DNA from 2 places in the Curtobacterium sp. ABR8 genome. Region 2 is predicted to be linked to the other one. Evidence: riboswitches for the same ligand, from Rfam matches in the RefSeq annotation. Region 2 holds a riboswitch; the other holds the start of a gene.

Region 1 (15,296 bases), 410 kb from region 2:
CGAGCGTCGCGATGCCCGCCACGGCGGCCAGGATCGCCCCGGGCGTCGCACCGAGTGCACGGCGCGGCTCCGGCTCGGCGGCTGCGGCCACGGGCTGGTCGAGCAGTTCGGTCGGGAGGCCCGGCTCGGCCCCGACGGACGCACTCGCCTCGGCACGGGGTGCGGTCACGGGCACGACCGGGTTCGGCGCCATCGGCGCGGTCGACGAGGCGGTCGGCACCGACGGCGCCTGCAGGACCGCGTCGAAGGACCGCACGTGGGCGGACGCCGGCGTCGGTGCCGGTGTCACGGTGGCGGCGGCCTGCTGGTGGGCGAAGCGGCGGGGCGTGCGGAAGCCGATCGGGCCCACGGGTTCGGGCTCGGTGCCCTCGACGACGACGTGCTCCAGGCCGGGCACCGAGAACCGGGGCTGGCCGGCGGAGGGCACGGGCGACGGCGCGGGAGCCGGCGCGGTGCCGGGAGCGGCGTCGATCGGCGAGACCGGGGCGGGGGCGGAGGCCACGGCGGCGGTGTCGAACGGCACGGTGTGCACGGACGGTGAGGTCGGTGCCGGCGGCAGGAGGTCCTGCTGCGGCGGGTAGTCGGGGACCGCGACGTCGTCCTCGACGAGGGCCGCGATCGACGCGGGCTCCGGCGTCGGCACGGCCGTCGGGGCGAGCGTGGTCGTCGGCTGCGGGGCGGAGCCGACCACGGCGGTGGGGGCCGGCGCATCGTGGGCGGTGCGCGACGTGGCGGGGATGTGACGGGCCTCCTGGCCGGTGCTCGCTGCGAGGTCGGGGGTGAGCCGCTCGACGGCCACGGCCGGTTCGACGACCGGTGCGGTCACCCAGGACGGGACGGGACGGCGCGGCCGTTCCGAATCCTGCATGCGATGCGACGCCACTGCGGTGCTCCCTTCGTCGACTGATCCATCGTCAGTTCTAGCGGCAACGGTCGCGGATGTCGCAGCCCCAGTTCCGGGGTCGCCGGTACGTTCGGGGCATGACCGGAATCGAACACCGTCCACTGGGTCCCTCGGGGCTCGTCGTCTCCACCGTCGGCCTCGGCTGCAACAACTTCGGGCGACCGGGGACCGCCTCCGAGTCGCAGGAGGGCACCGACGCCGTCGTGCGGGCGGCCCTCGACGCCGGTGTCACGCTCTTCGACACCGCGGACATCTACGGCGGCCGGCCCGGCATGTCCGAGGAGATGCTCGGCAGGTCGATAGCGGGGCGGCGGGACGAGATCGTGCTCGCGACGAAGTTCGGCATGGACATGCAGGGCGCGAACGGCCCGGACTGGGATGTCCGCGGCTCGCGACGGTACGTCCGGCTGGCCGTCGAGTCCTCGCTCCGTCGCCTCGGCACGGACTGGATCGACCTGTACCAGATGCACCGACCCGACGACGTGACGCCGATCGAGGAGACGCTGTCCGTCCTCGACGACCTGGTCCGCGAGGGCAAGATCCGGTACGTCGGACACTCGAACTTCGCCGGGTGGCAGATCGCCGAGGCCGAGCTGACGGCGTCGATCGCCGGCACCACCGCGTTCGTGTCCGCGCAGAACGAGTACAGCCCGCTCGCCCGAGCCGCCGAGGCCGAGGTGCTGCCGGCCGTCCGTGCCTACGCGCTCGGGTTCCTGCCGTTCTTCCCGCTGTACAACGGGCTGCTGACCGGCAAGTACACGAAGGCCGGGGGCCCGGCCGACGGGCGCCTGTCGACGTCGAAGCCGCAGCTGCTCGAGGACGCCCCGTGGGACGTCCTCGACGACTACCAGCGGTTCTGCGACCACCGCGGCGTCACGATGCTGCAGGCGACGTTCGCCTGGTTGCTCGCGCAGCCGGGGTTGTCGAGCGTCATCGCCGGTGCGACGAAGCCGGAGCAGATCACGCAGAACGTCGAGGCGGGGACCACCTGGACGCCGACCGAGGACGACATCGCCGACATGACGGAGATCTTCGACCGGGCGTAGTGCCCGCCGCCCGCCGCCGGGGCCGAGCCTCGGGCGTCAGCGGGTCGCGGCCTGCAGGGCCTCGCGCAGCTGGTCGGCGGTCAGGCGCGGGCCGTAGCCGGGGGTGTCCCGCTGGATGCGCCAGCCCTCGGCGAGGGGACCGGCGTCGACGACGTCGAAGCCGAACTGCTCGATGAGGTCCGTGGTGACCTGCTTCGCCTCGGCGTCGTCGCCCGCGACCACGAGGGCGCGGCGGTCCGGGGTGCCGGCCGGGGTGGCGTGGCCGGTGAGGTCCGCGGCGCCGATGTGGTTGAAGGCCTTGACGACCCGGGCGCCGGGCAGGTGGTCCTGCAGCAGCTCGGCGGTCGTCGTCGACCCGTCGTCGAGCGCGGCGATGTGGCCGTCGCGCTCCCAGTAGTAGTTGTTCGTGTCGATGACGACCTTGCCGACGAGCGGTTCCGCCGGGATCGTGTCGATCGCGGCGAGCGGCACGGTGACGACGACGACCTCGCCCGCGGCGGCGGCTTCGTCGCGGGTGGCCGCACGGGCCTGGTCGCCGAGCTCGGTGACCAGGTCGGTCAGGGTCTCGGGGCCGCGGGAGTTCGCGATCACCACCTGGTGGCCGTGCTGCACCGCGAGTCGTGCGAGTTGGGATCCGATGTTGCCTGCGCCGATGATGCCGATCGTTGTCATGGTGTCCATCCAACGCCCGGTGGCCTCGAGCATTCCCCGTGGAGCGCGTGCGGCCCGGGCGGAGCATGATGGCGGCATGGACCACGAGTTCCGCGACGAGACCGACCAGGACCGCTACGCCATGTACGTCGGCGGTGAGCTCGTGAGCGTGCTCGACTACCGCGAGAACGGCGACGCGATCGCGTTCCCGCACACGTACACGGTGCCGAAGCACCGCGGGCACGGCTACGCGGCCGAGCTCGTCGAGTACGCCGTCGCGGACGTCGAGTCGAACTCGACGAAGCGGGTCGTGCCGATGTGCTGGTTCGTCGGCAAGTGGTTCGACGAGCACCCCGAGAAGTCAGACCTGCTCATCCGCAGTGCCGCGGACTGAGCCGACGCGAGAAGAGGGCCACATGCCCACCATCACCCCGTTCCTCTGGTACGACGACCAGGCCGAGCAGGCAGCCCGGTACTACGTCGACCTGTTCCCCGGCAGCTCGATCGACAGCGTGGCGAAGACCCCGGACGGCGCGACGCTGGTCGTCGAGTTCACGTTGCTCGGGCAGCCGTACCGGGCGATGAACGGCGGCCCGGGACACCCGCACACCGACGCCGTCTCGTTCCAGGTCGACGTGGACACGCAGGACGAACTCGACCGCATCTGGGACGCCCTGCTCGCCGACGGCGGGAAGCCGAGCATGTGCGGCTGGTTGTTCGACCGTTGGGGCGTCGCCTGGCAGGTGACGCCGTCGATGATGGGCGAGCTGATGACCGGGTCGGGCGACCCCGAGGCGAACGCCCGTGTCTTCCAGGCGATGATGACGATGCAGAAGCTCGACATCCCCGCACTCCGGGCCGCCGCCGCCGGCCACTGAGTCCGAACCTCGCGTACCGCCCGGTATGGTGTCGGCACGGAAGACCGCCGGCCGGCGCCGGCACCGACAGGCTGGAGCCACGATGGACCACCCGAGCTCCCAGATCCGGAACAGTGAGATCGGCCGGGCCTACACCGAACTCGCCCGGATCACCCGGCGCGCGAGCATCCGCGCCCGCGGGTCCGACGACGCGCTGAGCGTCGTCGACCAGTCCCTCGTCGACTTCGTGGTGCAGCACCCCGGCTGCATGGCCATCGACATCGCCCGGTACCTGCGCCTGAACCGCTCGACGATCTCCCGCCAGCTCTCCGGGCTCCTCGCAACGGGCCTGATCCGGACGACCGACGGCGGCACCGGCAACGCGAAGCCGCTCGAGGCGACGGACGCCGGCCGCACCGCGCTCGAACGCTCCGTGCAACTGCACCGCGACGCGCTGGAGGAGCGGCTCGCCGGCTGGTCCGACGACGACATCGCCCTGCTCGCCGGCCTGCTGGAACGGCTCGGCGCCTCGGACGAGGCCGGGCTGCCGATGCCCGGGCGCGCGTCGACGTGACGACCTCGTTCGTCCTGCTCTCCGACACGCACCTGCCGAAGCGGGCGAAGGACCTGCCGGCGGCGCTCTGGTCCGACGTCGACGCCGCCGACCTCGTGGTGCACGCGGGGGACTGGGTCGACCTCGCCACCCTCGACGCCGTGCAGGCCCGATCGCGCCGGTTCGAGGGAGTGCGCGGCAACAACGACGGCCCCGAGTTCGACGACCGGCTCCCGCTCGTCGCCCGCTTCGCCGTCGAGGACCTGCGCTTCGCCCTGGTGCACGAGACCGGCGCCGCGACGGGCCGGGAGCGCCGGATGGCCGCCGAGTACCCGGACGTCGACGTGCTCGTCTTCGGGCACTCGCACATCCCGTGGGACACCGTCGCGCCGTCGGGCCTGCGGCTGCTCAACCCCGGGTCGCCCACCGATCGTCGCCGGCAGCCGGACTGCACGTGGATGCGCGGGACGGTGACCGGCGCGGACCTGACCGTCGAACTGGTGCGCCTGCCGCCGCCCGCCCGCTGACCCGAGATCCGCCCCAGCCACCCCGTTCGCGAAAGCGACAGATCCCCGCGGAACATCGGCGGACATCTGTCGCTTTCGCGGGGTGGTCGGCGGTCGTCAGCGTAGAAGTGTCGCTTCCGCGGCGATGACCCCGGTACCAGCGCCGGCACCCAATCCCAGCGGCATCTCGAAGAACGCCAGCTCCCACTCGGTCGAGCGGCGGAACGCCCGCGCCATCCGTCCCCGCTCGGCCGGGGTCGCGGCGGCTGCCATCTCCTCGACCAATCGGGTCGCCTCGGCGCTCGACGCCGCGAAGCCCTCGTCGCCGTACGCGGCGATCCAGTCCGCGAACGGGTGTCCGTCCGGCGCCGTGCCGAGCTGCGCGCCCACCCAGGCGTAGACCCGGAAGCAGGGGAGCACCGCCGCGGCGAGCACGGCCGCCGACCCGGAGTCCGCCGCCTGTTGCAGGTGTGCCAGGTAGCCGGCGCACGTCGGGTGGACGGGGTCGTCGGCGTGGGTGCCGGCGAGTCGTCGGTGGTGCAGGTCGCGGGCCTCGGCGGCGCACCCCTCGGACGCCGCAGCCCAGAACGCGGCAGCCGCAGGACCGGCACCAGCACCGGCAGCGCTCGCCGCCAGCGCCGCGAGGTGCCGCTCGTAGGCCCGCAGGTAGTGCACGTCCTGCGCGAGGTACCCGGCGAACACGTCCGCATCGAGCGTCCCGTCCCGCAGCCCCACGAGGAACCCGCACGCGATCGTCGACCGCAGCAGGGAGCCGACGTCCTCCCACCACACGTCGGTGGACGGGACCACGGGCAGCGCCGCACGGGCCACGGCGCCGTGGTCGATCGGCCCGTTGCCGGACCCGACCTGCAGCCCATCGGCTCCCTGCAGCGCCGCCGTCAGCCAGGGCTTCGCCACCCCGACCGCGAGTTCCCAGTCCCCGTGCCGGGCGGCGAGCGTCGCGATCGCGCTCGACAGCGAGCACCCGGTGCCGTGCGTGTTCGTCGTCGCAACGCGGGGAGCCGTGAACCGCCGAACGGATCCCGAGGGCGACACGAGCACGTCGTCGGAGGTCGGCCCCTCGTCGTGTCCGCCCTTCGCCAGCACGAGGACGTCCCACGTCGACGCCACGAGCCGCGCAGCATCCAGCGACGACAGCGGAGCCCGCGACGGAGCCCCGGCCAGCTCCGCCAGCACCGCCAGCTCGGCCCGGTTCGGCGTGACCAGGTCGGCCAGCCCGAACAACGTGCCCATCGCGGCGGCGGCGTCCTCGTCGAGCAGCCGGTCGCCGCTCGTCGCCACCATCACCGGGTCCACGACGACCACGGGCGGCCGGTGCTCCCGCAGCCAGTCCGTCACGGTCCGCACGACCTCGGCGGTGCCGAGCATGCCGATCTTGACGGCGTCGACGACCACGTCGTCGGACACCGCGTCGAGCTGCTCCCGCAGGAACGCGACGTCCGGCACGTGCACCGACCGCACGCCGTGCGTGTTCTGCGCGACGAGAGCCGTCACCACCCCCATGCCGTAGCCGTCGTGCGCGGCGATCGCCTTGAGGTCGGCCTGCAGCCCGGCGCCGCCGGTCGGGTCGGTCCCGGCGACGGCCAGGACGCGCGGGACGGTCACGACGAGGCCCCCGACGGGAGGAACGGATCGCCCGCTGCGAGCCGCTCCGACTCCGCCCCGCGGTCGGCTCCAGGGCCCCACGCGGCCACGTACGCCGCCGCGGCGGATCCGGGGTCGGCCGCGGCACAGATGCCCGAGACGATCGCCACGCCAGCGGCGCCGGCTGCCCGGAGCGGCGCGACGTCGTCGAGGGTCACCCCGCCGATCGCCACGCAGGGCACCTCGGTCGCCGCCGCGAGCCGGGCGAACCCGTCGTGACCGAGCGCCGGCGGATGGTCGGCCTTCGTCGCCGTGGGGTGCACGACCCCGACGCCGAGCAGGTCGACGGTGCCGCGGGGCAGCCGCTCGACGGCAGCCAGGTGCTCGAGCGTGTTCGCCGTCAGCCCGACGTGCGCGTCCGGCCCGAGCAGCGCCCGGGCGACGGTCACGGGCACGTCCGACTGGCCGAGGTGCACCCCGGCGACCCGGTGCCCCGCGTGCCGAGCGGCGAGGGCGACGTCGAGCCGGTCGTCGACCACCACGATCGCGCGGTCCCCGACGGCGTCGGCCACGGCGGCGGTCAGGGCGAGCAGGTCACGGGCCGAGGCGTCCTTGTCCCGCACCTGGACGATCCCGACCCCGGCGTGCACCGCAGCGCGGACCACCCCGAGCACGCCGACACCGTGCCGGTCGGCCAGCGAGCCGTCGGTGACCAGGTAGACGCCGACGTCCCGCTGCGGCCCGCTCATGCCGGCACCACCAGGGACGCAGGCTCGGCCTCGACCGTGATCCGGGCCTCGCGGACGACGTCCTCCGGGGTGAGCGACGCCAACCGGTCGAGGAACAGCGGCTGGAACGTGCCGGGGCCACCGGCCTCGCGGGCGGCGAGCTCCGCGGCGATGGTGTGCACCGCGGTCGCGGCGACGGCGGCCGCACCGGCGTCGTCGGGTACGACCGACGTGAACGCGGCGACGACCGCGCCGAGGGCACACCCGCCCCCGGTGATCCGCGTCAACAGGTCGGTGCCGTTGGCGACCCGCACCACACCGGTGCCCGGCGCGACCAGCAGGTCGACGGGACCCGACACGGCCACCGCGGCCACGAGCCTCCCGGTCGACGCCTGCACGGACGCGAGACGGGCGTCCTCCGTGCCCACCGTGCTGTCGACGCCGCGGCCACCGGCCGAGTCGCCGAGCAGGGCGAGCACCTCGGAGGCGTTGCCACGCAGCACCGTCGGGTGCAACCCGAGCAGGTCGCGGGCCAGGACGGTGCGCACCGGCAGCGAGCCGACGGCGACGGGGTCGAGCACCCACGGGGTGCCCGTGTCGCGGGCGGCGCGAGCGGCCTCGAGCGCGGCCGTCCGCGGTTCCGCGTGCGGGGTGCCGGTGTTCACCAACAGGGCATCGGCCACCCGGGCGAACGGCCCCGCCTCGGTCGGGACGTCGACCATCGCGGGTGACGCACCGAGCGCCAGCAGCACGTTCGCGGTGACGTTCTGCACCACGGTGTTCGTGATGCACTGCACCAACGGACTCCGGGCACGGACGGCCTCGAGCAGCTCGGCGGTTCGGTGGGCCCAATCAGGGGAGGGCGCAGCGGTTTCCATGGACGATCCCTTCGCGAGTACGAGCTCGAGCAGGTTCGACGGGTGTGATCTCAGCCGCTGGTTGCGGCACCCCGTGTCTCGAGCGACACCGTACACGAGCCGCTGCGTCGTGCCACGGCCGTCGTCTCCGGTCACATGTCCGGCCCCGTGTGACAGGGTTGACGGGTGCCAGACACCACGCCTCCCGGACCGCCCCCGGGTCCCCGCGACCCCGGCGACGCCTGGGCGGTCGGCCCCGACGGCACCAAGGCCTGGGGACTCTTCGGCGCCGCCGGACTGCTCGTCGACGACGGCGCCGGACGCGTGCTCCTGCAGCACCGCGTCGAGTGGAGCCACCACGGCGGCACCTGGGGCATCCCCGGCGGCGCACGACACCAGGGCGAGGACGCCGTCACCGGCGCACTCCGCGAGTCCGCGGAGGAAGCCGGGGTGCCGCACGACGGCGTCGACCTGCGCCACACCGCACTGCTCGACCTGGGGTTCTGGACCTACACGACCGTCGTGGGGCGCGCCTCCCGGCCCTTCGAACCGGTCATCGCGGACCGCGAGAGCATCGCGCTCTCCTGGATCCCCGTCGACGACGTCGACGACCTCCCGCTGCACCCGGGGTTCAACAAGTCGTGGCCGGCCCTCCGCGCGTCCATCACCACCACGCCGCACATCGTCGTCGACGCCGCGAACGTCGTCGGCAGCGTGCCCGACGGGTGGTGGAAGGACCGCGCGGGTGCCGCTGCGCGCCTGCTGTCGTCGGTGACGGCGCTCGCCGCGTCCGGGGTGCCGGCCGACCTGCTCGCGTTGCCGTTCGACCGGTGGTGGCCGCGGTGGACGGTGGTGCTCGAGGGTGCGGCCCGTGGCGCCACGGCGGACGGGACCGACGGGTCCGGACCGGTCGAGGTCGTGCATGCGCCGGGCTCCGGCGACGACGCGATCGTGTCGGCCGCGCAGTCCGCGGTGGACGCGGGGGACGGACCCGTCGTGGTGGTCACCGCCGACCGCGGGCTCCGCGCCCGGGTCGAGGCGATCGGCGCCGTCGTGCACGGACCGTCCTGGCTGCGCGACCAGTCCTAGCGAGGCGGCGCGGCACGACCCGCCGTGTCCTTCGTTGTGACGTGTTGTTCACACCGCTGTGTCACGAGCCGACCCACTCGTCGGTACGCTGGCCGGACGTCAACGGAGACGCACACACAGGAGGTTCTCCATGGAGCGGATCACCAGGGCCGACGACCGAGTCCACCGCCCGGCCGGGCCGTGGACACCGACCGTCCACCGGCTGCTCGCACACCTGCACGAACAGGGGTTCGTCGCGGCACCGGAGCCGATCGAGCACGGCGACACCCTCGAGACGGTGTCGTTCGTCCCCGGGGTCGCGGGGGAGTACCCGTGGACCGAGGACGTCGCGAGCGAAGCCGCCCTCGTCACGAGCGCCCGCCTGCTCCGGCAGTTCCACGACGCCGCAGCCACCTATCCGTTCGACGCATCGCGGGACTGCTGGTCCCAGGCCGAGCGCACACCCGTCGAGACGATCGTGCACGGCGACTTCGCCCCGTACAACTGCGTCTACGACGGCATCCAGGCCGTGGGGCTCATCGACTTCGACACCGCACACCCCGGGCCCCGCGTCTGGGACGTCGCGAGTGCCGTGTACCGGTTCGCCCCGTTCACCACCGGAGCCGTCGAGGGCATGACCGCCCCCGCCCTCGAGGACCGGCTCGCCCGTGCCGCGGAGTTCTGCCGCGCCTACGACCTCGACGCCCGCTCCCGCAGCGTCCTCGCCGAGACGATGACCGCGTCACTCGTCGCGATGGTCACCACCATGGAGACCGAGGCCGCCGCGGGCAACCCGAAGTTCGTCAGCGACCTGGCACACGGGCACGCCGACCTGTACCGGGCCGACGTCGCCTACCTCGAGCAGCACGCCGACGCCATCGCCGCCGCCGTCGCGTGACCCCGACCCCTGCGCAGCTCCGCACGCTGCGGCTCGCCGCGCAGGGGATCGCGGTCCCCGGGCTCGACCCCACCGCCGCAGTCGAGCGGATGACCGCCGTGCAGGGGCAGGACCTCGGCCAGGCGCTCTGGGCCATCGGGGTCCGCGCACCCGGGGCGACCCGCGACGACGTCCGCGCCGCCTTCGACCGCGGTGGACTCGTCCGCTCCTGGCCGATGCGGGGGACCCTGCACGCCGTGCGCCCCGACGACCTGCGACTCCTGCTCTCCCTGACCGCCGAACGGACCCTGCGCAGCATCGCCCGACGCGCCACCGAACTCGGCATCGACCGGCCCCTGCTCGACCGAGCACGGGACACCACCGTCGCCGCACTCTCCGGCGGTCGTTCCCTCGTCCGCGACGAACTCTTCGAGGAGTACCGCGCCGCCGGCATCGACCCCGGCGCCGGGCGCGGCTACCACCTGCTGCTGCAGCTCGCGCAAGAGGGACTCGTCGCCTGGGGACCCACCGCCCGCGTCGGCCAGGGACTCGTGCTCCTCGACGAGTGGGCACCGGCGGCCGCCGAGGTCCCCGACCGCGACGAAGCACTCCGCCGCGTCCTCGTCGGCTACCTGCGCGGCCGGGGTCCCGCAACCGAGACCGACGCCGCCGGCTGGACGAAGCTCCCGCTCGGCGACCTCCGCCGTGCCCGAGCCGCAGCCGGCGACGCCGTCGAGGACCTCGGCGACGGACTCCTCGCGTTGGCCGACCGTCCCACCACCGGCGGGACACCCACCGGGCACCTGCTGCCCGGGTTCGACGAGTACCTGCTCGGGTACGCCGACCGCTCCGCCCAGCTCGACCCCGCACACGCCGACCGGGTGGTGCCGGGTGCCAACGGCGTGTTCCTGCCGATGGCCGTCGTCCGTGGTCGGGTCGTCGGCACCTGGAAGCGGACCGAGCGCGCCGGCGGGGTCCTCGTCACCGTCACGCCCTTCGCGGCACTCGACACCGCTGCGGTCCGCGCGCTCGAGGCGGCCGCCGCCCGGTACGCGCGGTTCCTCGACGCGCCCGTCGCGTTCGGGGTCGTGGAGGCGACCAGCCGCAGCGCCTGAGCCGGCGGCGTGGGCCCAGACCGTACCCAGCAAGCACGCGGCGGACTCGTACCCTGCCTCGGGTAATGTCGCAGGGCCATGACCGACAGCCCGGCCGACGCCACCCCGTACGAAGTCCTCGGCGTCCCCGCGACCGCCGACGACGACGCGCTCCGCCGCGCCTACCGGCGCGCCGCCCGCGAATCCCACCCCGACCTCGGCGGTGACGCGCAGCACTTCCGGCGCGTCCAGCTCGCCTGGGAACGCATCGGCACGCCCGCTGCACGCCGCGCGTACGACGCCGGCTCCCGCGGCTCGTTCACCAGCAACGGTACCGGGCCGTTCAGCGCGTCCGGTGCGTCCGGTTCGTCGACCGGGAGGCCCGACTCCGGTCGCGACGCCTACGCACCTCCGTCAGCCCGTCGCGACACCCGCCCCCGCGCGCGGTCCCACGGACACCCCGGCGGACGCTCCCGCGAGGTCTTCCTGCAGGCGGAACGCGAGTGGGTCGGACTCGGCGACCCCATCGAGGATCCCTACGACCCCACCCTCATCCGGTCCGCGCCCCGGCACATCCGGCGGCTGCTCGGCGAAGCACTCGCCGAGGAGGCCACCGCCTCGATCGTCTCGGACATGGGCATCGGCGTGACGGTGTGGCACGACCTGGACGCCGGCGCCGAGGGCAAGCTCGACCACGCCGTCCTGACCCCGAGCGGACTCTGGGCCGTCGAGTCGATCGACTGGGGCGCCCCGGTGCGGGTGGAGCACGGCGACATCGTCGGCGAGACCCTGGCGCCGGGGGAACGACCGGTGAAGGAACTGGTCCGCGCCGCCCGTGCCGTGCAGAAGCAGACCCGGGTGCGGTTCACCGGCCGCTTGCTCGTCGTGCCGGACTCCGCCGTCGAGGTCGACGTGCAGCTCGTCGGCTCCCCGAAGAAGCCGACCGCGCTCGTCGTCCGGCGCAGTGCGCTCGGGCAGGTCCTGAACGGCGTGTGGTCCCCGCCCGGCTCGGTCGACGTGTTCGAGATCCGCGACCGCCTGCAGCAGACCGTCCGCTTCGTCTGACGTCTGACGTCCGGCGGGCGTCGACGGTCGGCGCGCCTCGGTGCTCGGTGTCAGTAGCCGCGGAGCTTCTCGAGGTCTCGGCGCTCCCGCTTGCTCGGGCGTCCGGCACCGCGGTCGCGCATCGGGACGAACCCGGCCTCTTCCTTGGAGAGCCGCGGCGGCGTCTTGTCCTCGAAGTGCTTCGCGGCCTCGGGCGCACTCGTCCGCTTCAGGATGATCCCCGTGACGACGACGATCCGGTCGAAGCCGTTCTGCCGCACCCGGACCTCGTCGCCGGGGCCGATCGGCTGCGCGGGCTTCGCACGCTCCCCGTTCACCCGGACGTGCCCGGCCTTGCACGCGGCGGTCGCGGCGGAGCGGGTCTTCGTGATCCGCACCGCCCAGATCCAGCTGTCCACGCGAGCCTTGGCCATCCCCTCACTCTAGGCGGCCCCTACGCTGGGCGGGTGAGCACCGGGGAGCAGGCAGCGATCGCGCGGGCCCGTGCGCTCGGTGTGCTGCACGACGCCGAGGTCGGGGACCGTCTCGTGGTCCGGGCGCACCACGGCGACGGCGCACAGGACGCCCTCGGAGACCTCGTCGCCCGCGGCCCCGACACCGTGACGATCGCCACCCGCCGTGGCCCGGTCGAGGTCCGGCTCGCCGACGTCGTCGCCGCGAAGCCCGTCCCGCCGCCCCCGGCCCCGCGCGCGCCCCGCCGCTGATCCCGCACCGTGCGAGGTTCGGGCGCCGTTGGTCGTGCCCGCACGGTGCAGGTTTGGTCGAGCCGTGCGGGCGTGGCCGCTCGGGCGCGCTTGCTGCGCTGCACGGGGCGGTCGAAGCCGCACCCGTTGGCGGTGGCCGCACCGTGCGCGTTTCGCGTCGTCGCGCCCGCACGGTGCGGACTTCCTCGGCCCGTGCGGGCGAGACAGCTCCGTGCGGCGTTGTGTCGGGGCACGGAGCCGACAACCTCGCTCCCGACGACGAGACGTGCACCGTGCGTCGCCCGCGCCGCCGCCTGCCGCGCACGCCACCCGCCCGCCCGCGCGTGCACGGCGAGCCGCACCCCTCCGCGCCCCGCACCCGACGTAGCCTCGTGCCATGGCAGTCCCCGTCCCGCTCGGCACCGAGGACCGCACCGCCCGCCTCACCCTCCGCCGCCCCGACCAGTGGCGCCGCGAGGACTCAGCCCAGGCGGACCTGCGCGTCACCGGCGACGACATCGTCCTCACCGTCCGATCCCGCCCCAGCGACCGTGCGATCGGCGACGAGAACACGGGGCTCCTCGCGAGACTGCCCGGCTCCGTCGACGGCCTGCTGCTCGTCGGCTGCGACACCTGGACCGCCGCCGGTGCTCCCGCACGCCTGGTTGAGTACGTCCGTCCCGACGAACACGGTGACGTCGCCGGCGCACACCTGCTCTTCGTCACCGGCCGGCACCGCGTCGACCTGACGATCGAACGGCCCCTGGCGCGACTGCTGGAGACCGACGAACTCGTGTTCGCCGTCCTCGAGAGCGTCCGCGCGACCGAGCCGTCCCCGGTGCGCCCCGAGCGCGACCTCGAACCACTGCCCGCCCCGGTGCCCGGCCCGGAGCTCGACGGCCCCCGCCTGAGCGCCGACGCGGTGGGCACGCTCAAGAGCCTCGCCGGACGCCGCTGGAACCCGACGCTCCTCCGCACCGCGGCGGGCCGCGAACTCATCGAGGCGGGCCTCGTCGGCCGGCTCGGCACGCTGCCGGAGTCGACCCAGACACTGCTCGAACCGTGGCAGGGCGATGCCCAGCCGGTCACGCTGGAACAGCACCTGCCCGACGGTGGCGAGTCGCGCCTCCAGGTCTGGTCGCAGACCGTCGTGGACGGGACCGCCGAGGCGGGCGCGGTGGTCGCGTCCGTCACGCCGGACCGCGCGGTCGCGCTGACGGCCGGGAGGCTCGGCATCGGTCCGACGTGGACCTTCCCGTTCCGCACGGGGTCGCTGCCAGGGCACCTGCTCGGCCGCCGGCTGGCCGGCGGCTCCGACGCGCCGGACCTGCCGGAGGCACTCGTCGAGGCGGACCCGCGGCTCGCGCGCTTCTGGGCGGCGCCGTGGACGGTGTCGTACCTGCGGCGACCGGGCAAGCCGAAGCCCGTGACGATCGTGCGCGCCGAGGGGATCGGCTTCGCGCGGGTGGGCAAGACGGAGGCCGGGGAGACCGTCTTCCAAACGGACTCCCCGGCCAACGTGTACCGGTCGGTGGTGCGGGCGCTGCTTCCTTCCGCCTAGGCGGCCGGGCCGGCGGTCAGGGTGACGGTGACGGTCTTGGCGGCGCCGGTGCTGTCGGTGTAGCCGACCACGACCTTGTCACCGACGGCGTGCGACTGCACGGCGGCGGTGAGCTCGTCCGAGGTCGTGACCGTGGTCCCGCCCAGGCTCGTGATCGTGTCGCCCTCGGCCAGGCCGGCGCTCGCGGCCCCGGAACCCTCGACCGTACCGGCGACGGCCACACCGCTCGTGGCGCCCGCGGTGCTGCTGACCTGGACCCCGAGGAACGCGGGCAGGCCGATGGTGATCGTGCTCGAGGACTCCCCGTCGAGGATCTTCTCGGCGATCGCCTTCGCGGTGGTGATCGGGATCGCGTACCCGGTGACGTCCGCGGTGCCCGAGGACGCAGCGGTCGCCATGCCGACGACCTCGCCCTCGCTGTCGACGACGGGGCCGCCGGAGTCGCCGGAGACGATGTCCGCCGCGATCTCGATCAGACCGGACAGCGACTCGGTGCCGGTGCCGGACTCGCTCTGCACCTGGATGTCCTGGTCGGTGGCCGTGACGGTGCCCTCGGCGGCGACGAGGTTGCCCGTGCCCTCCGCGTTGCCGACGTCGGTGACGGTGTCGCCGGTGCTCGGCTCGCCGTCGTCGTCGAGCGTGACGGTGGACAGGCCGGACGCGTTCTCGAGCTTCAGGACGGCGACGTCGTTCGTGGCGTCGGTGCCCACCACGTCGGCCTTGTACTCCTTGCCCGTGGTCTCGTCGGTGACGGTGATGCTCGTGGCGCCCTGGATGACGTGGTTGTTCGTCAGGACCGTGCCGTTCGCGCTGAGGATCATGCCGGTGCCGGCAGCCTGCGAGGACTCGTCGTAGTTCAGGACGGTGTTGATCGTCACGACGCCCTTCTTCTGGGCGGCGGTCGCTGCGGTGGCGGGGGACTGGGTCGTCCCGGTCCCGGTCCCGGACCCGGTGCCGCCGTCGCTCCCGGTGCCGTCGCCGGGCACCGTGAAGCCGTTCGTCCCGTCGCTGCTGCCGGTGCCGCCGGTACCGGACCCGCTGTCGGGCAGCGTCGTGGTGCCCTGCGACTGGCTCGACGTGGTCGTCGTGCTCTGCGAGGACAGACCCAGTGCGGTGCCGCCGGCGGCGCCCACGATGGCGAGGGCCGCGATGCCGGAGCCGATCATCAGGCCGAGTCGCCGCGGGCGCTTCGTGACCGCGCCCGGGTGGTTCGCCGTCGCCGCGGTGTGCGCCCAGGCGTG
Region 2 (15,296 bases):
GTCTCGTCTTCGCGCTGTCGCCGCTCGCCCTGCAGTACCACCGCACGGTCTACATCGACAACGTCGCGACGCCGTGGCTGCTCGCCGCGTTCGTCCTCGTGCTCAGCCGTCGCCAGCAGCTCGCCGGATTCGCCGGAGCAGCTGCGTGCCTCGGCATCGCGGTGCTCTCCAAGGAGACGTACCTGCTCGCCCTGCCGTTCCTCATCTGGATGGCGGTCCGCCGTGCCGACAGGAGCACCCGCCGGTACACGCTGAGCGTCGCCGGGGCCGTCCTCGTCATCATCGGCGGCGGGTACCTGCTGCTCGCCGCGGTCAAGGGCGAGTTGTTGCCGAGCAGCGGTCGGGTCAGCCTGTTCGAGGGCATCACCTACCAGCTCGGCTCGCGCTCGGCATCGGGTTCGCTGTTCGACCCGGGCAGCCTGGCCAACGCCGCCGCGTCGCAGTGGTGGGCGCTCGACCCGGTGTTCATCGTGCTCGGCTCGGCTGCAGCGGTCGTGGGGCTCTTCCTGCGCCGGGTCCGTCCGATCGCCGCGATGCTCGTCTTCCTGCTCGCGATGATGTTCCGCCCGAACGGGTACCTGCCGGTGCCGTACGTCATCATGCTCATCCCGTTCGCCGCCCTGCTGGTCGCGTACACGGCCGAGCGTGCCGTCCTGTCGATCGCCGGTCGGGTCCGTACCCGTACCCGCCTCGGCACCGGGACCCGTCGTGGTCTCGGCATCACCTGGGCCGTCACCACCGCGGTCGCACTCGTCGTGGCGGTGCCGCTCTGGGGAACACAGCTGCGCGGCTTCGTCCTGGGCAACCTCGACCTGCCGATGCAGCAGGCCGAGCAGTGGGTCGGGGACAACGTCCCGAAGTCCTCCCGACTGCTGGTGGACGACGCCATGTGGGTCGACCTCGTCGAGGACGGCTTCGCCCGGAACAACGTGGTCTGGTACTACAAGCTCGACACCGACGGAGCCGTGGAGCGCCAGTCGCCCAACGGGTGGAAGGACTCGGACTACGTCATCACGACGGACTCCATGCGGACCGGCGGCAACTCGTCGTCCGACGTCCGCCAGGCGATCGAGAACTCGACGGCCGTCGCGACCTTCGGCTCCGGCGACCAGCAGGTCGAGGTCCGACGCATCCACGCCGAGGGATCGACGGCCGCGCAGACCGCGATCACCCGGGCCAGCGACCTGCGGAAGACCATGGGCACCGAGCTGGCGTCGAACCCGGCGCTCCGGGCCGACGACGGCACCAAGTCGCAGTTCCGCGCGGGTCAGGTCGACTCGCGGGCGATGATCGCGCTCGGCCAGGTGCTCGCCGACCAGGACGTCCGCGTCGACCGGTTCACGCCGCTCACGGGCGAGACCGGCCAGCCGTTCCGCACCGCCGTCCTGCACACCAGTGACGTCGCCTCGGCCGAGCGCGTGGCCGCGACCCTCGATGCGATGTCCGAGTCGTTCCGGCCGGCATCGGTCGAGCGTGAGGGCGAGCGGCTCACCGTCACCTACACCCCGGCGGACCCGACGACGACCGCGACGAGCGCCTCGTGACACCCGCGGCCGATGCTCGGGCCGCGCAGCGGTTCGCCGAGCGGGCGAAACACCCGGGTGCGCCGCGCGCTGACCCCGGCATTTCGCCCGCTCGCGCGGCGGCACGTGGGGGCGCTCGAGGGGCGGGTCGCGCCACCTCCACCGGCGGGTTCGCCGAGCGGGCGAAACACCCGGGTGCCCCGCGCGCGGACCTCGGCATTTCGCCCGCTCGCGGGGAGGCCCCGAGCGACACCCCAGCCGCTCGCGGGGAGGCCCAGAGCGACACCCGCGCCGCCCGCAACACCCCGGAGCCGAACACGACCAGCACCACGACCCGAAGGAGCACGACCATGACCGCACACACCCAGCGACGCCGCACCGTCGTCGTCGGCGCACTCGCAGCGACCCTCGTCGCCGCGACCGTCGGACTCGCAGCACCCCAGACCGCCACCGCCGCCACCGCCACCGACGAGGGCTGGCTCCGCGTCGGCCACCTCTCGCCCGACACCAAGAGCGTCGACGTCGAGCTGTCCAGCCTGTCCGGCGGCAAGACGGTCTTCGAACTCGACGACGTCACCTACGGCCAGGTCAGCAAGTACCAGGAACTCCCGGTCGGCACCTACGTGCTGTCGATGCGGGCTTCCGACGCTCCGGACTCCACGCCGGTGATCTCCACCGACGTGCAGGTCGACAAGGGCGACGCGAGCACGGTCGTCGCCTACGGCAAGAACACCGACCTCAAGACGACGGCGTTCACCGACGACCTGCAGCAGCCGGGCGACGGCAAGGCGAAGCTCCGGCTGGTCCAGGCCGCCACCACGGCGAAGCAGGTCGACGTGAGCACCTCCGAGGGCACCGCCATCGCCGAGGGCGCGGAGTTCGGCACCGCCACCAAGTACGCCACCGTCGACTCCGGCAAGTGGACGCTCGACGTCTCCGGCAGCGGCCAGCAGGGCACCGCCAGCGTCGACCTCGCCGGCAACACCGTCTCCACCCTGTTCGTCCTCGACGACAGCAAGGGTGACCTGACGGTCGTACCGGTGACGGACGCAGCGGCCACCGCCGCGACCCCGACCGGCGGCGTGCAGACGGGTGGCGGCGGCGCAGCCGCCGACCGCCCGATGACGGAGGCCGTCCACGCGGCCGTCGCGGCGCTCCGCTCGCTGTACCGCTGACGCCCTGGCCGGGAGGCCCGGATCACGTGCGCCGACACGCTCACGTGATCCGGCCCTCCCGGTCAGAGCCCCGCTCACCATCCACGGAAAGGCAGGCCAGCATGACCCGCAGGACCTGGATACCCATCACCGCCGCGGCGGCGGTGGTCGTCGCCGTCGGCGTCGCGCTCATCGCAGTTCGGCCGTGGGGGCAGGACACCGAAGCCGAGAACGGTTCGGCCGCCACCCCGACCTCGACCAGCGCGCCCGACGCGGCGCGCTCTCCGAAGGAGCTCCGCACCGAGTTCCTGGACCGGTACGTGCAGGACGGCCGCGTCGTCCGCACCGACCAGGGCGACGACACCGTCAGCGAAGGGCAGGCCTACGGGCTGCTCATCGCGTTCGCGAACGGCGACCGTGACCGGTTCGACGACATCTGGAAGTGGACGAAGACGCACATGCTGACCGACGACGACCTGCTCGCCTGGCGTTGGACGCCGGACGACGGTGTCGCCGACGAGCAGCCGGCGAGCGACGCCGACCTCGACGCCGCGCGGGCCCTGGTGCTCGCCGGAGACGCGTGGGGCGAGGACCGCTACACGGCAGCCGGCAAGCGCATCGCCTCGGCGATCCTGGAACACGAGACCGCGACGACGGACCTCGGCACGATCCTGCTGCCCGGGCCGTGGGCGGACTCCGAGCCCTACCGGTACAACGCCTCGTACGCGTCGCCGGCCGCCTTCGCGGTGCTGGCGAAGGCCACGGGCGACGACCGGTGGGCCGCGCTGAACCGCGGTTCCCGAGCGGTGACGACCGCCGTGCTCGACGAGTCACAGCTGCCGAGCGACTGGTCGCAGGTGCACGCCGACGGCACCGTCGACCCGATGCCCGCGACCGGCGGGGACCAGCGCGTGCTCTACGGCTACGACGCGATGCGCACGCCCGTGCGCTACGCCGAGGCCTGCTCCGCCGACGACCGTGCCCTCGCCGCTTCGCTCGCCCCGCCCCTGCGCCGGACGACGCAGCTCGCGGCCCAGCTCGACCTCGGCGGGACCGCCGTGACCGAGGACACGAACGCGTTGGCGTACACCGCCAGGGCCGCGGCGGAGCACGCAGCCGGGTCAGCCGGTGCGGCTGCCGACGACCTGGAGCGGGCAGACCGCACGGCGGCCACCACGCCGACCTACTACGGGGACGCCTGGGCCGCCCTCGGTGCGACCATGCTCACCTCGGACGTGCTCGGCGGCTGTGCGACGACGGCCGGAGGGGCATCGTGACCGGCCGACGGTCCGCCGGGCGCGGTCCGGCGGTCCGGCGCCGTGGTGTGGTGATCGGGGCCGTCCTGGCCGCGGTCGTCCTGGGCGGCGGCGTCACGGGTGTGGCCCTCGCATCGACCGTCGGCAGCGACGGGTCGGGTGGGCGCGCCGGCTCGGCGCCGTCGAGTCCGGCGTCGGGGTCTGCTCCTGCGTCTGCCGGTTCGGGCACCGAGGGGTTCCAGGACCCGGCGGCGCCCGCCGCCCGTTCCTCGGCGACCCCCGTCAGCGTCTCGATCCCCGCGATCGGCGTGCAGTCGGACCTCGAGGACCTGCACCGCGGCTCCGCCGGTGAGCTCGACCCGCCCGTCGACTGGGACAGCGCGGGCTGGTTCAGCGACGGCATCGTCCCCGGCGAGGTCGGCCCGGCCGTCATCGCCGGCCACGTCGACAGCCCGACGAGCGCCGCGGTGTTCTTCCGCCTCGACGAGCTGGTCGCCGGTGACGAGATCCACGTCGCGATGTCCGACGGCACCACCCGCACCTTCACCGTCGACCGCTCGGAACGCGCCGCCAAGTCGGCGTTCCCGACGAGCGACGTCTACGGCACCACCCCGACAGCCCAACTCCGACTGATCACCTGCGACGGCGTGTTCGACACCGCCACCGGGCACTACACGGACAATCTGATCGTGTTCGCAGACCTCTCGTCGGACTGACCCACGACCGACCGATACATTCGATGTGGAGCACGAGGAGCACCATGAGCGAGACCCTGGTCATCATCCCGACCTACGACGAGGCGGAGAACGTCCGTCCCATCGTCGAGCGCACGCTCGCCGCCACCGACGACAGCGTCCACGTGCTCGTCGTCGACGACAACTCGCCCGACGGCACCGGTGAGATCGCCGACGCGATCGCGAGCGAGACCGACCGGGTGCACGTGATGCACCGCACGGTCAAGGACGGCCTTGGCGGCGCGTACCTGTCCGGCTTCGCGTGGGGCCTCGAGCACGGGTACGCCAAGCTCGTCGAGATGGACGCCGACGGCTCGCACCACCCCGAGTACCTGCCGTGGATGCTCGAGCTCGCCGACACGAACGACCTGGTGCTCGGGTCACGCTGGATCAAGGGCGGGAAGGTGGAGAACTGGCCCTGGTACCGCGAACTGCTGTCCCGCGGCGGCAACCTCTACACCCGTCTGGCCCTCGGGATCGCGGTCCGCGACGCCACGGGCGGCTTCCGGGTCTTCACCTCGCGGGCGTTCGAGCGGATCGACCTGGCCGGCGTCGCGTCGAAGGGCTACTGCTTCCAGGTCGACCTGTGCTGGCGTGCCCTCGAAGCCGGTCTGCGCGTCGTCGAGACCCCGATCACGTTCACCGAGCGGGAGTTCGGTGTCTCGAAGATGAGCGGCAACATCGTGCGTGAGAGCCTCGCCCTCGTGACGAAGTGGGGCATCGACCGCCGCATCCGCGAGACCCGTTCCCTGGTCAAGGACCACCGGAAGCTGCCGTCCGTGCGGAAGAACGCACACGCGGTCGCCGACCACGCCGCCTGATCCGCGGCGTCGACGCTCGGCGTCGGTACCGCGAAAGCGACAGTGTCCCGCGAACCGTTCGCGGGACACTGTCGCTTTCGCGGATCGGACGCCCGTGGGCAGCCCGGACGCCAGCGCATCGACTAGCGCAGCACCACCACGCCCCGCCCGCGGAACCGCACGCAGTCCGTCGCGACATCGGCCGCACCGAAGCGGTAGAGCTCCTCGCCGGTGGCTCCCGGCACGGGCACCTCGGCAGCGTCGTCGAGGAAGTTCACCACGACGTGCACCGGAGCGACGTCGGGCCCGAGCAGCCCGCGTGTGAGTACCAGCCACCGCCGGTCCTCACTGAACCGCACGGCGTTCGCCTCGTACCGGTGGTCGACGAAGGCCTGGTCGGTCCGCCGCAGGGCGACGAGCACCCGGTAGGCACGCAGGATCGCCGCGCCCCGCTCGGAACTGACGTCGGCCCAGTCGAGCTTGGAGTTCGTGAACGTCGTCGGGTCCTGCGGGTCCGGCACGGCGGACTCGTCCCACCCGTGCTCGGCGAACTCGGCGATGCGTCCCTCGGCGGTGGCCGTACCGAGCTCGGGCTCCGGGTGCGAGGTGAAGAACTGCCACGGCGTCGTCGCGGCGAACTCCTCGCCCATGAACAGCATGGGCGTGAAGGGCCCGAGCAGGGTCAGCGCCGCCGCGATGACGAGACCCTCGTCGTCGAGCGTCGCCGCCAGACGGTCGCCCGCCGCGCGGTTGCCGATCTGGTCGTGGTTCTGGTTCGTGACGACCAGGGCCGTCGCCGGCGAGGTGCCGCGGTCGATCGGCTGCCCGTGCCGCCGGCCACGGAACGACGACCACGTGCCGTCGTGGAAGAACCCGTGGTCGAGCACCTTCGCGAGCGCCGACAGCGGTGCGAAGTCGGCGTAGTAGCCGTTCGTCTCACCCGTCAGCGCGACGTGCACGGCGTGGTGGAAGTCGTCGGACCACTGCCCGGAGAGTCCGTACCCGGCGGCTTCACGCGGGCGGAACATCACGGGGTCGTTGAGGTCCGACTCGGCGATCAGGGACAGCGGACGACCGACGAAGGCGCCGTACGCGTCCGTCTCGTCGGCCATCTCGGCCAGCACGTGCGGTCGGGTGGTGTCGCGGATCGCGTGCACGGCGTCGAGCCGGAGCCCGTCGACGTGGTGGTCGCGGAACCACATGCGCACGTTGTCGAGGACGTACCGACGGACCTCGGGGTGCTCCACGTTCACCGAGTCGCCCCACGTGTTCGCGAGGCCCTGCACCAGGTACGGCCCGTACAGCGGCAGGTAGTTGCCGCTCGGACCGAGGTGGTTGTAGACGACGTCCTGGATGACGCCGAGACCGAGCGAGTGCGCGGTGTCGACGAAGCGGTCGTATGCGTCCGGGCCGCCGTACGGCGCGTGCACCGCGAACCACGCGACGCCGTCGTAGCCCCAGTTCCACTCGCCGTTCACACCGTTGACGGGCAGCAGTTCGACGAACTCGACTCCGAGCTCGACCAGGTGGTCGAGCTTCCGCGCGGCTGCGTCGAGGGTGCCCTCCGGCGTGAACGTGCCGACGTGCATCTCGTAGATGACGGCACCGCGGGCCGGGCGTCCGGTCCACGACTCGTCGGTCCACGCGAAGCGCGCCGGGTCGACCACTGCCGAGGTGCCGTGCACGCCGTCCGGTTGGAAGCGACTGCGGGGGTCGGGTCGGACCGCGTCGTCGTCGCCGAGGCGGAACCCGTAGCGGGCACCGACGACCGGCATGATCGCGTCGGTCGACCACCAGTCGTCGTCCCCCCGGGTCAGCGGGTACTCGACGTCGTCGACGACCAGCCGGACGCGGTCCGGCTCGGGCGCCCAGACGGCGTAGCGGTCGGGTGCGGTCATGCGTGACCCTCCAGGATGTCGATCTCGGCTTGTGCGTCGGACTCGGTGGTCGCCGGGGCGGTTCCGGCGGTCGACCGGGAGGCCCGTCCCGCGTCGGACGCGTCGGTCACCGTGTCGGCGTGGCCGGGTTCCCCGACCGTGGCGGCCGGGACGAGCAGCGCGACCGGGTACGTGGTGAGCAGGTCCGCGAGCGCGATGCCCCGGCTGGCCGGGAACGACCTGCCGGTGAGCAGGTCGACCCGATCGACGGGGACGGCGTGCACGAGGGTGTCGCCCCAGCCGCCGACCCGTTCGAGGCCGATCGGCAGTCGCGTGGCGACCGTCACGGCTCCACCACGGTCGAACGCGACGACGTGGTCCGCCGCGCTGCCCGTCGCCTCGAGCGCGAGGTACCGCGTGAAGAGCTCGGGGTGGTCGCGGCGGAGCCGGAGCGCACGCGCGGTCACGAGGAGCTTCGCAGCGCCGTCGATCCCGATCGCGGGCAGGTCCTCGGGGCCGTCGTCGTCCGGGCCGTCGATCTCGGCGAGGACGTGGCGCCGTTCGGCGTAGTCCACCGCACGGCGGTTGTCGGGGTCGACGAGGGAACGGTCCCAGAACTCGGTGCCCTGGTAGACGTCGGGGACGCCGGGCGCCGTGAGCTGCACGAGCTTCTGCGCGAGCCCGTTCGACCACCCGGCCGCGTCGATCCGCTCGTCGAGGGCATCGAGCACGGCCACCACCGCGGGCTCGTCGAACGCCGCGTCGACGAGCGCGTGCATGCGCTCCTCGAACGCCGTGTCCGGCTCGGTCCAGGTCGTGCTGTCGCCGGCTTCGCGCGACGCCTTCTCGGCGTAGGCGTGCAGCCGCTCGCGACTCGCGGGCCGGGCACCGACGATGGCCTGCCAGAGCAGGTCCGCGAACACGCGGTCCTCGAGCGGGACGAGGGACTGCAACCGGTCGAGGGTATCGGCCCACTCGCTGCCGAGCTCGGCCAGGACCGCGATGCGTGCCCGGGTGTCCTCGCTGCGCTTCGTGTCGTGGGTGGTGAGCGTCGTCATGGTGTGCGGCCAGCTGCCGAGCCGGTCGCGCTGCGCCTGGTGGAAGTCGGCCACGGACACCGCGAACACGCTCGGGTCGCCCCCGACCTCGCTCAGGGACGTCAGGCGGGACGTGCGGTAGAACGCCGTGTCCTCGACGCCCTTGGCCATCACCATGCCGCTCGTCTGCTGCAGGCGGACGGCGGCGGCGTTCTCCGGGTCGACGAGCGCCGGGGCGATGCGGTCGATGACGTCGTCGAGGTCCGGGCGGGCCTCGGCGGCACGTTCGAGCGCGGCGATGAGGTGGTGCGCGCCTTCGGGCAGGTAGGTGCGGTACACGTCGAACGACGCCACGACCTCGGCGAGGGCGTCCACGAGTCGTTCGTGCGTGATCGCGTCCGCCCCGGCGGCGACCGGAGCGAGGAGGCGGGCGAGCCGCTCGACCTCGCTGCCGAGGATCCCGTCGGCGATGCCGCGGCGGGTGTCGTGCGTGAGCTGCTGCCAGTCGGCCGGTTCCGCTCCGGACGCGGCCGTCAGTGACGGTTCGCCCGCGGGGTCGACGAGCACGCGGTCCAGGACGCCCAGGGCGTCGTACCCGGTGGTGCCGTCGACGGGCCACGAGCTCGGCAGTTCCTCGCCGGGCTCGAGGATCTTCTCGACGAGGGTGTACGCGCCGCCGGTCAGCTCGGCGAGGTCCTGCAGGTACCCGGCGGGGTCGTACAGCCCGTCCGGGTGGTCGATGCGTAGGCCGTCGACGAGACCGTCGCGGAACCAGGCGCCGATGACGCCGTGCGAGGCCGCGAAGACCTCGGGTTCCTCGACTCGGATGGCCGCGAGCGTGTTCACCGCGAAGAACCGGCGGTAGTTGAGCTCGTGGTCGGCGCGCTTCCAGTGCACGAACGCGTAGTGCTGCAGCGCGTGCACGGCCTCGACCGAATCGCCCGGGTGGGCGGTGCCGGGCGCGGTCGGGTACGCGGTCTCACCGACCCGCAGCACCGGGCGTTCCGGGTCGGACGTGTCGAGCGACACGGCGTCGAGCAGCCGGTCGTCGAGGACCGGCACCCGGACCTTGCCGTCGCCGGCGTCCCAGTCGACGTCGAACGCCCACGCGACGGGGGAGCCCTGGCCGAGTTCGAGCAGGGACCACCACCACGGGTTGACCTCCGGGGTGGCGACCCCGACGTGGTTCGGGACGACGTCGACCAGCACGCCGAGCCCGACGGCGTGCGCGGCCTCGGCGAGGACCCGGAGGGCCTCGTCACCGCCGCGGTCGGTGTCGACGTGCGTGTGGTCGACGACGTCGTAGCCGTGGTCCGAGCCGGGTTCCGACTGCAGGACGGGCGACAGGTACAGCCAGTCGGCGCCGAGGTCGTGCACGTAGTCGACGAGGTCGCGTGCTGCGGCCAGGTCGAAGTCCGCGGAGACCTGCAGCCGGTACGTCGAGACGGGGACGCGACGCCCGGTTCCCGGTGCGCCGGCGCTCATCGTGCGGTACCGCTCGGCGCGGTGGAGCCGGCGGGGTTCGCCGGGGTGACGGCGTCCTGCGGGGACCGGAGCTCCGGATCGCCCTCGTGGTGCTGGACCTCGACCGGCGCGGCGGAGACCTCGTGGTTCGGCTCGGCGCGGAGGACGATCATCGACCGGGCGGGGACGTCGAGCGGCGTGCCGGCGTCGATGACCTCGTCGCGGGCGCCGGGCTCGGCGGTGTCGATGCGGACCGTCCACCCCGGTGCGTACTCCTCGGGCGGCAGGGTGAAGGTCACGACGTCGTCGTGGGCGTTGAAGTACGTGATGAACGCCACGTCGGTGACACGCTCACCGCGGGAGTCGCGCCCACGGATCCCGTCGCCGTTCAGGTACATGCCGACGCTCTTGCCGAAGCCGGAGTCCCAGTCCTCCGGCGACATGGCCTCGCCCTCGGGGGTGAGCCACACCACGTCGGGCAGCGGCTCGTCCTGGCCGCGGCGGACCGGGCGCCCGTTGAAGTACCGGGTGCGGCGGAACGTCGGGTGGTCGTGGCGGAGCTTCACGACGTCGGCCGTGAACTGGACGAGGTCGTCGTCCGCGGTCTCCCAGTCGATCCAGCTGAGCTCGGAGTCCTGCGCGTAGACGTTGTTGTTGCCGGACTGCGAACGGCCGAGCTCGTCACCGTGGGCGATCATCGGCACGCCCTGGCTGAGGAGCAGCGTCGCCAGGAAGTTCCGGCGCCGCTGCAGCCGCAGGGCGTTCACTGCCTCGTCGTCGGTCGGACCCTCGGCGCCGGAGTTCCAGGACCGGTTGTGGCTCTCGCCGTCGTTGTTGTCCTCGCCGTTGGCCTCGTTGTGCTTCTCGTTGTAGGCGACGAGGTCGTACAGCGTGAAGCCGTCGTGCGCGGTGATGAAGTTGATGCTCGCCTTGGGCGTGCGGCCGTCGTGCTCGTAGAGGTCGGCCGAGCCGGAGATGCGGGAGGCGAACTCGCCGAGCGTGGACGACTCACCACGCCAGAAGTCACGCACGGTGTCGCGGTACTTGCCGTTCCACTCCGACCACTGGGGCGGGAAGTTGCCGACCTGGTAGCCGCCGGGGCCGACGTCCCAGGGCTCGGCGATGAGCTTGACCTGCGACACGATCGGGTCCTGCTGCACGAGCTCGAAGAACGCGGACAGCCGGTCGACCTCGTAGAACTCGCGGGCGAGCGCCGAGGCGAGGTCGAAGCGGAAGCCGTCGACGTGCATCTCGGTCACCCAGTAGCGCAGCGAGTCGAGGATGAGCTGCAGCGAGTGCGGGTGCCCGACGTTGAGCGAGTTCCCGGTGCCCGTGTAGTCCATGTAGAACTTCTTGTCGTCGTCGACCAGGCGGTAGTACGCCGCGTTGTCGATGCCCCGGAACGACAGCGTCGGTCCGAGGTGGTTGCCCTCGGCGGTGTGGTTGTAGACGACGTCGAGCACGACCTCGATGCCGGCGCGGTGGAGTTCCCGCACCATGGTCTTGAACTCCTGCACCTGCTGCCCCTGGTCGCCCGAGGACGAGTACGAGGAGTGCGGCGCGAAGAAGCCGATGGTGTTGTAGCCCCAGTAGTTCGACAGCCCCTTGTCCTGCAGGGTGGAGTCGTTCACGAACTGGTGCACGGGCATGAGCTCGAGCGTCGTGATGCCGAGTCGCTGCAGGTGCTCGATGACCGCGGGGTGGGAGACGCCGGCGTAGGTGCCGCGCTGCTCCTCCGGCACGTCGGGGTGGGTCTCGGTGAGGCCCTTGACGTGTGCTTCGTAGATCACCGTCTCGCCGTAGGGCGTGCGCGGTGCGCGGTCGCCCTGCCAGTCGAAGAACGGGTTGATCACGACGCCCTTCATCATGTGCGCCGCGGAGTCGTCGTCGTTCGTCGAGTCCGGGTCGCCGAACGTGTACGCGAAGAGCGACTGGTCCCAGTCGATCTCGCCGCTCGTCGCCTTGGCGTAGGGGTCGAGCAGGAGCTTCGACGGGTTGCAGCGTGCACCGCTGTCGGGGTCGTACGGGCCGTGGACACGGAAGCCGTACTCCTGCCCGGGGCCGATGTTCGGCAGGTAGGCGTGCCAGACGTAGGCGTCGACCTCGACGAGGGGGATGCACTCTTCGTTGCCGTCGGTGTCGAACAGACAGAGTTCGACGCGCTCGGCGACCTCGCTGAAGAGCGCGAAGTTCGTGCCGCTTCCGTCGTAGGTCGCCCCGAGCGGGTACGGGTTGCCGGGCCAGGTGTGCAAACGGTCCTCCAGGTGATGGTCGCGCCAACATATCGGTGACGCCCGTCCGCGTCCGCAGACAAGCCCCAGCTGTGCACCCTTGCGCGCGTGGCCCGCCCTGTGGAGGAACGGACGAGTAGCGTCGCGCGCATGGCCAACATCGTCACGCAGATCGCAGACAAGGTACGCCCGATCGGCGTCTCCACGAACTACGGGGACCCCGTCGAGGTCGGAGACCAGACCCTCATCCCGGTGTCCCTCGGCTGGTTCGGCTTCGGGGGCGGCGGGGACGACGAGAACGGCGGCGGTGGTGGCGGCGGCGCGTCGATCCCGGTCGGCGCGTACGTCCGTCGCCCCGGCAAGGACCTCGAGTTCGAGCCGAACCTCATCTCGCTCGTCGCCGTCAGCATCCCGCTCGTCTGGGTGACCGGCACCGTGCTCCGGAAACTGGTGCGCGTCCTGAAGAAGTAGCGACGATCGGACGGGAGGCCCGTGGCGGACCCGCCACGGGCCTCCCGTCCGATCCGTGGTCGTGACCCGTCATGTGGTCGCGACCACGTCTAGACTGCTGGGACACACACGGGAGTCCGGGACCGCCGGGCTGAGAGGGAGCGAGTGGCGCTCCGACCGTCGAACCTGATCCGGATCATGCCGGCGCAGGGAGGAGTCCAGCACCATGTCTTCTGGCACGTCATCAACCGTCCACACCGCCCCGCGGCGATCGCTGCGCTGGCGGGTCGTCGACATCGTCGTCGCGAGCGTGCTCGCGGTGGCACTCGGCGTCGTCTTCCGGCTGTGGGAGTTCGGCTACGAACCCATCAGCGCCGTCATGGACCTCGTCCTGCCAGGCACGAAAGCGCTGTTCGGCGGGGTCTGGCTGCTCGCCGGCCCGCTCGTCGCCATCGTCGTCCGCAAACCCGGCGCCGCGCTCTACGGTGAGATGGTCGCCGCGTCCGTCGAAGCGCTCTTCGGCACCCAGTGGGGCTGGCTGACGCTCGAGGCCGGGCTCGTCCAGGGCCTCGGAGCCGAGATCGTCCTCGCACTCTTCCTGTACCGCGTGTACCGGCTGCCGGTCGTCGTCCTGGCGGGCGCCGCGGCCGGCCTCGCGCTCGGCATCAACGACACCGTGCTGTGGTACCCCGGCCTCGACGCCGCGTTCAAGATCGTCTACGTCGTCTGCGCGATCATCTCGGGCGCGGTCATCGCGGGTGCCGGTTCGTGGTTGGTCGTCCGCGCACTCGCCCGCACCGGCGTGCTGTCCTCGTTCGCGGCGGGTCGCGAGCACAGTCGGCGTCGGCCGCGCGAACTGGTGTGACGGTGTCCGCTCCGTCGTCGACGTCCCCGGACGCCGTCGGCGTGCGCGCCGCACGCATCGCGTTCCGCGACTGGGGGTGGCGCTACCCCGAACGCGCCGAGTGGGCCGTCCGCGGTGTCGACCTGAGCGTCGAGCCGGGGGAGCGGGTCGCGATCGTCGGACCGTCCGGCTCCGGCAAGTCGACGCTGCTCCGAGCGGTCGCCGCCGTCCTGCCCGACGAACCCGACGCCACCGACGACACGGCTGCCTCCGCGCAGGGCTCGGTCCTGGTCGACGGTGCCGACCCCCGCGCGGTCCGCGGGCGTGTCGGCCTCGTCATGCAGGACCCCGAAGCGCACACCGTGATGTCGCGGATCGGTGACGACGTGGCGTTCGGCTGTGAGAACCTCGGCGTCTCGCGCGAGGAAACCTGGGCGCGGGTGCGGTCCGCCCTCGAGGTCGTCGGGCTCGACCTGCCCCTCGACCGTTCCACCGCGATGCTGTCCGGCGGCCAGCGGCAACGGCTGGCGCTCGCCGGGGTGCTCGCGATGCGTCCGGGAGCCCTCGTGCTCGACGAACCCTGCGCGAACCTCGACCCGGCCGGCGTGCTCCAGGTGCACGACGCCGTCCGGGCGCTGCTCGACGAGACCGGGGCGACCCTGCTCGTGGTGGAGCACCGGATCGGCACCTGGCTCGACCTGGTCGACCGGCTCGTGCTGCTCGCACCCGGCGGCGGAGTCGTCGCGGACGGCGCCCCGGCCGAGGTCCTCGCACGGCACGGCGCCGCGCTCACCGCGGCCGGGGTGTGGGTGCCCGGCGCCGAGCCCGGACGTGGTGCGGCCCGCGGGCGGCTTCGTGCGGCTGCGCGAGCGGGCGAAATGCCCGGGTCGGCCGCCGAGGGCACCGCGGCATTTCGCCCGCTCGGCGCGGGGGCGAGCGCCGGGGCGGGGGCGGGCGCGGCGCTGCTCGAGGCCCGGGACCTCGGGACCGCCCGCGGCAAGCGGCAGCGGGTGGGCAGCGGGATCGACCTCGAGCTCCGAGCCGGTCAGGTCGTGGCGGTCACGGGACCGAACGGCATCGGCAAGTCGACGCTCGGCCTCACGCTCGCGGGGCTCCTGCCTCCGGCAGCGGGGGAGCTCTCGGCGACGACGGAACTCGCCGCCGGCCTCGACCCCGCTCCGCACACCTGGTCGAGCCGCGAGCTGTCCGCCCGCATCGGCACCGTCTTCCAGGACCCCGAGCACCAGTTCGTCGGCCGCTCCGTCCGCGAGGAGGTCGAGGCCGGCTCCAGAGCGCTCGGCACGCCGGACGCCGCGGACCGGGCGGACGCGCTCCTCGGCGAGTTCGGCCTCGCCCACCTCGCCGACGCCAACCCCTTCACGCTGTCCGGCGGCGAGCAGCGACGGCTCGCCATCGCCGCGGTGGTCGCCGCACGGCCGCCCGTCGTCGTGCTCGACGAACCGACCTCCGGGCAGGACCGCGCGACGTGGGACGCCGTCGTCCGGCACCTCGGAGTGCTCGCCGACGCCGGCACCACCATCGTCGCCGTCACGCACGACCGCGACCTGATCCGCGCACTCGACGCCGACGAGGTCGTGCTCGCGGCGGACGGCGCCCAGCGTGTGGACGGCGACCAAGGGCGCGTGGAACGCGACCACGGGGGCGCGACGCCGACCACCCCGGAGACGGGGCCGACGACGACGGGCCGAACCGCGCCTCCAGAGCGACCAGACGCGACGACCGCGCCCGCGACCGACCTGCCCCGCGCGACCGCGACCGCCCCCGCGCCCGACCACCACCGCGGCGTCCGAGCCGTCCAACCGGTCGCCGCACTCGTCGGCGTCCTCGCACTCGGCGTGTGCCTCGTGCTGAGCCTGGACGTCGTGTCCGCAGCCGTCGCCCTCGCCATCGAGCTCGCCCTGCTGC

Evidence for each region. Region 2 has a riboswitch for thiamine pyrophosphate ahead of ACXKZB_RS06150 (ECF transporter S component). Riboswitches for the same ligand answer to the same signal wherever they lie in the genome.
Region 1: another riboswitch for thiamine pyrophosphate. It lies ahead of thiM (hydroxyethylthiazole kinase); the one in region 2 lies ahead of ACXKZB_RS06150 (ECF transporter S component).

What each region holds. Positions count from the first base shown of each region.
Region 1 covers NZ_CM173818.1:1,668,734-1,684,029, forward strand. Annotated here, with positions in the region: gene ACXKZB_RS08085 (hypothetical protein) at 1-826, opposite strand, end outside; gene ACXKZB_RS08090 (aldo/keto reductase) at 982-1,950, shown strand; gene ACXKZB_RS08095 (NADPH-dependent F420 reductase) at 1,987-2,622, opposite strand; gene ACXKZB_RS08100 (GNAT family N-acetyltransferase) at 2,699-2,995, shown strand; gene ACXKZB_RS08105 (VOC family protein) at 3,018-3,479, shown strand; gene ACXKZB_RS08110 (MarR family winged helix-turn-helix transcriptional regulator) at 3,562-4,032, shown strand; gene ACXKZB_RS08115 (metallophosphoesterase family protein) at 4,029-4,538, shown strand; gene thiD (bifunctional hydroxymethylpyrimidine kinase/phosphomethylpyrimidine kinase) at 4,635-6,143, opposite strand; gene thiE (thiamine phosphate synthase) at 6,140-6,871, opposite strand; gene thiM (hydroxyethylthiazole kinase) at 6,868-7,728, opposite strand; TPP riboswitch at 7,717-7,812, opposite strand; gene ACXKZB_RS08135 (NUDIX domain-containing protein) at 7,894-8,796, shown strand; gene ACXKZB_RS08140 (phosphotransferase enzyme family protein) at 8,927-9,673, shown strand; gene ACXKZB_RS08145 (winged helix DNA-binding domain-containing protein) at 9,670-10,767, shown strand; gene ACXKZB_RS08150 (J domain-containing protein) at 10,846-11,811, shown strand; gene ACXKZB_RS08155 (RNA-binding S4 domain-containing protein) at 11,862-12,224, opposite strand; gene ACXKZB_RS08160 (putative acetyltransferase) at 12,258-12,515, shown strand; gene ACXKZB_RS08165 (hypothetical protein) at 12,892-14,055, shown strand; gene ACXKZB_RS08170 (S1C family serine protease) at 14,052-15,296, opposite strand, start outside.
Region 2 covers NZ_CM173818.1:1,258,757-1,274,052, forward strand. Annotated here, with positions in the region: gene ACXKZB_RS06105 (ArnT family glycosyltransferase) at 1-1,544, shown strand, start outside; gene ACXKZB_RS06110 (DUF4397 domain-containing protein) at 1,874-2,698, shown strand; gene ACXKZB_RS06115 (family 8 glycosyl hydrolase) at 2,800-3,954, shown strand; gene ACXKZB_RS06120 (class F sortase) at 3,951-4,649, shown strand; gene ACXKZB_RS06125 (polyprenol monophosphomannose synthase) at 4,694-5,488, shown strand; gene treZ (malto-oligosyltrehalose trehalohydrolase) at 5,611-7,365, opposite strand; gene treY (malto-oligosyltrehalose synthase) at 7,362-9,866, opposite strand; gene glgX (glycogen debranching protein GlgX) at 9,863-12,097, opposite strand; gene ACXKZB_RS06145 (hypothetical protein) at 12,227-12,547, shown strand; TPP riboswitch at 12,646-12,757, shown strand; gene ACXKZB_RS06150 (ECF transporter S component) at 12,753-13,391, shown strand; gene ACXKZB_RS06155 (ATP-binding cassette domain-containing protein) at 13,394-15,296, shown strand, end outside.